DNA from 2 places in the Frateuria sp. YIM B11624 genome. Region 1 is predicted to be linked to the other one. Evidence: predicted binding sites of a transcription regulator. Region 1 holds the regulator's gene; the other holds the start of a gene.
The links. Region 1 encodes FliA, which starts transcription of late flagellar genes. Its sites were predicted from a motif close to TAAAGTTTNNCNNNCNNNGGCCGATAA; they were not measured.
Positions count from the first base shown of each region.

Region 2: the regulator FliA is predicted to act here: its motif matches at 1,109-1,135, upstream of AAIL17_RS17650 (HD-GYP domain-containing protein).

Region 1 covers NZ_JBCNYA010000014.1:77,279-79,474, reverse strand. Annotated here, with positions in the region: gene AAIL17_RS09220 (P-loop NTPase) at 1-563, shown strand, start outside; gene AAIL17_RS09215 (RNA polymerase sigma factor FliA) at 565-1,335, shown strand; gene AAIL17_RS09210 (chemotaxis response regulator CheY) at 1,438-1,845, shown strand; gene AAIL17_RS09205 (protein phosphatase CheZ) at 1,842-2,196, shown strand, end outside.
Region 2 covers NZ_JBCNYA010000050.1:7,635-9,830, reverse strand. Annotated here, with positions in the region: gene AAIL17_RS17650 (HD-GYP domain-containing protein) at 1-1,055, opposite strand, end outside; gene dapD (2,3,4,5-tetrahydropyridine-2,6-dicarboxylate N-succinyltransferase) at 1,209-2,036, shown strand; gene AAIL17_RS17640 (Spx/MgsR family RNA polymerase-binding regulatory protein) at 2,033-2,196, shown strand, end outside.

The DNA.
Region 1 (2,196 bases):
CCGGCGGCTCCGGCGCGCGCCGCCTGGCGCAACTTGGCAACGGCGAGCACGCGGCGGTGATCCGCGCCTTCGACGAACTGCCCAAACCGCCGGACTACCTGCTGGTCGACACCGCCGCCGGCCTGTCCGACAACGTCGCCATGTTCGCGGCGGCTGCCGACGACGTGGTGGTGGTGGTCTGCGACGAGCCAGCCTCGCTTACCGATGCGTACGCGCTGGTCAAGGTGCTCTCGCGCGACTTCGGCGTGCGCCGCTTCCGTTTCGTGGCCAACCTGGTGCGCAACGCCGGCGAGGCCCGCGCGCTGCACCAGAAGCTGGCCAAGGTCTGCGACCGCTTCCTGGACGTGGTGCTGGATTTCTCCGGATTCGTGCCGCAGGACGAGCGCCTGCGGCAGGCGATCCGCCGCCAGAACGCGGTGGTGGACCTATGGCCGGCGGCGCGTTCGTCGCAGGCATTCAAGCAATTGGCCGGTGCGGTCGATAACTGGGAAGAACCCGCGCGCGCGGGCCTGGATCGCATCGCGTTTTTCGGCGGCCAGGCCGTGACGGCGTCGGGGTGGTGACATGAGCGTGGCATCGGAATATCTCCAACTGCAGAAACAGAGTGCAGATGAGTTGGTGCGCCAGCACGCGCCACTGGTGCGTCGTATTGCCTATCACCTGATGGGCCGCCTGCCGCCGAGCGTGGACGTGGGCGACCTGATCCAGTCCGGCATGATCGGCCTGCTGGAGGCCGCGCGGCACTACGCCACCGATCGCGCCGCCAGCTTCGAGACCTATGCCGGCATCCGCATCCGCGGCGCCATGCTGGACGAGCTGCGCAAGACCGACTGGACCCCGCGCTCGGTGCACCGGAAGGTGCGCGAAGTGGCCGAGGTGGTGCGCCAGATCGAGATCGAGACGGGCGCCGACGCCGAGGACGCCGAGGTGATCAAGCGGCTGGGGGTCAGCCCGGAGGAGTACCACCAGGTGCTCGCCGACGCCGCCAGTGCGCGCCTGCTGAGCCTGACTGCGCCGGACGACGGCGACGGCTCGCCCGCCTTCGACGTGGCCGACCAGGGCAGCCTGGGGCCGTCGGAGAGCATCGAGCAGGACGGCCTGCGCCAGGCATTGATCGACGGCATCTCCAGCCTGCCCGAGCGCGAGCAACTGGTGATGTCGCTGTACTACGAGCAGGAATTGAATTTGAAGGAAATCGGCGCCGTGCTCGGCGTGACCGAGTCGCGGGTGTGCCAGATCCACGGCCAGGCGATCGTGCGCCTGCGCGCGCGCCTGGGCGACTGGCGCGACGGCGAGGCGGAACCGAAAAAGAAGAAGGCGCCACGGCGGCAGTAGCCACGAATGACCGGACGCCGTTCCCGCTTTCGCGGGAAGGGCGCCAGAAGGGAACGAAGCGGATCGCTGCGGCGGCGTTTCGCAGACAAGCGGAGAAAAGCGTTGGACAAGAACATGAAGATCCTCGTGGTGGACGACTTCTCCACCATGCGGCGCATCGTCAGGAACCTGCTGGTGGAGCTGGGTTTCAGCAATCCGCTGATCCAGGAGGCCGACGACGGCAACAACGCGCTGACCATGCTGAAGAGCCAGCCGTTCGACCTGGTGGTCACCGACTGGAACATGCCCAACATGACCGGCATCGACCTCTTGCGCGCGATCCGCGCCGAGCCCTCGCTCAAGGGAATGCCGGTGCTGATGGTCACCGCCGAGAACAACCGCGACCAGATCATCGCCGCGGCGCAGGCCGGCGTGAACGGCTACATCGTCAAGCCGTTCAACGCGGTCACGCTGAAGGAAAAGCTCACCAAGATCTTCGAACGGATCGCCGCCGCGGGAGCCAGCGCATGAGTGCCGTGCTCTCCACCCTCGACAGCGGCTCGATGCCGCCGGAACTGAAGGACCTGCTCAGCAGCACCGACGGCGCCGCCTTCGAGCAGGCGCTGGACGCGCTGGTGCGCCAGCGCGAGCAGCACCTGTTCCGCGCGCTGGGCCTGCTCGCGCGCGACCTGCACGGTGCGGTCAGCCGGCTCGGCCACGACCTGGCGCAGGAAGGCGTGCCCGGCCGCGTGGCCGACGTGCGCAAGCACTTGAACGACGTGCTCGAGATGAGCGCGCAGGCCGCCCACCGCAGCATCGATTTCGCCGAGCGCATGAGCCCCGAGGCCGACGCGCTGGCGCAGAACGCCGAGCAGGTCGTGG
Region 2 (2,196 bases), on a different contig from region 1:
AGGTTCACCACCTCGCTCACATGGTGCGCCTCGACGTCGCCGCGGCGGCGGATCGGCGTCGGCGTGCGCAGGCCGTCGTGCGTGGTGAGCGAGGACACCACCGGCTGGTGGCTGGCTGGCCCGCGCTGGGTCACCACCGCGATCGAGCCGTTGCGCAGGCGCACCCCGGTGCCGGGCGGGTAGATCCCCAGCGTCTTGATGAAGATGCGGGCGAGCCGCTCGTCCAGCGCCGCGCCTTCGTTGAGGAACAGCCAGCGCAGCGCGAGGTTGGGTTGCAGCGGCGGCCGATAGTCGCGGCCGGAAACGCGCGCGCAATAGACGTCCGCCAGCGCCAGCAGGCGCGCTGGCCGGCCGATCTCCTCGCCGCGCTTGCCGCCGGGATAGCCGCTGCCATCGGCGCGCTCGTGGTGGTCGCGCACGGCATTGAGCCAGGCGGCGCTGGTGATGCCGTGGTCGCGCAGCCTGGCCACGCCGAGCCGGCAGTGCGCGCGCACCGCCGCCTGCTGCTCGTCCGACAGCGGCCCCTCCAGCGCGACCAGCTGGTCGTGCAGCTCGAACATGCCGATGTTCATGGTCAGCGCGGCCGAGACCGTGGCGGCCAGCTCGATCGGGTCCAACCCCATCGCCGCGCCGGTGAGCTGGCAGGCGATCGCGGCATTGACGGCGTGGCGCGTTCCGTACGGGCCGTCGGCACGCAGCAGGATGCTGGCCAGGGTGACGTCGGGATGGCGCCGGCAGGCGTCACGCACCCGCTCGGCGATGTCCGCCACGGTGCCGGGGAAGTCCGCCGGCGCCGGGTCGGCGAGCAGGGCCTGCAGCCGTTCGCGCGCCTCCAGCACCAATGCCAGCGGGGAAGGCTCCGGTGGCAGGAACGGGCCGCGGCACTCCTCTTCGGAGCCGTAGAAGAGCCCGTGCTGCAGCAGCTTTTCCAGTTGCGCGTCGCTGCCGATCACCTGGCCCAGGCGCATGAGCAGCTTGCCTCTGGCATCGTAGGCATTGAACCGCAGAGGTTGTCCGACCGTGATCTCGGCCGGGTCGATCGGGCGCCGTGGCATGGCTTCGCTTCTCCGGCTCCGCCGCAGCGCGAGAGCCGCCGGGGAGCCACTGGAGATCGGCCGTGCGGGCGCAAACTTGAGTTTTCCGGCTTGCACGCACGCCCTCTCCGTATACTTGGGCGCTCCCGCATGCATCCATCAAGGCGCGCCTCCATGCCCTCCATCGACACCCTGATCGACGACGCCTTCGAGCGCCGCAACGAGCTCAGCCAGAGCGAGATCGAAACCCATCTGCGCCCGGCGCTCGCCCAGGTGATGGAACTGCTCGAACAGGGCGAGCAGCGCGTCGCCGAGCCCGACGGGCAAGGCGGCTGGAAGGTCAACCAATGGCTGAAGAAGGCGGTGCTGCTGTACTTCCGCATCAATGGCAACCGCGTGGTCGATGGCGGCCCGGCGCTGGCCTTCGACAAGGTGCCGCTGCGCTTCGGCCACGGCAACGACATGGAGCTGGAAAACCTCGGCGCGCGCGTCGTCCCCGGCGCGCTGGTGCGCCGCGGCGCGCACATTGCCAAGGACGCGGTGCTGATGCCGAGCTACGTCAACATCGGCGCCTACGTCGGCGCCGGCAGCATGATCGACACCTGGGCAACGGTCGGCTCCTGCGCGCAGATCGGCGCGCGCGTGCACCTGTCCGGTGGCGTCGGCATCGGCGGCGTGCTGGAGCCGCTGCAGGCCAACCCCACCATCATCGAGGACGACTGCTTCATCGGCGCGCGCTCGGAAGTGGTCGAGGGCGTGGTGGTGGAGAAGGGCAGCGTGATCGGCATGGGCGTTTTCTTAAGCCAGTCCACGCGCATCTACGACCGCGCCACCGGCGAGGTCAGCTACGGGCGCGTGCCGGCCGGCAGCGTGGTGGTGGCCGGCAGCTTGCCGGCGAAGGATGGCAGCCACAGCCTGTATGCCGCGGTGATCGTCAAGCGGGTCGACGAGAAGACCCGCGCCAAGACCGGCATCAACGAACTGCTGAGGAGCGCCGAATGAGCGTCACCCTGTACGGCCTGCCCACCTGCGACACCTGCCGCAAGGCGCGCAACTGGCTGGCGCGTTTCGAGGTGCCGCACGACTTCGTCGACTACCGCGCCAATCCGGTACCGGCCGCCACGCTCAAGGCCTGGGCGCAGCAACTGGGCGGCTGGGAGAA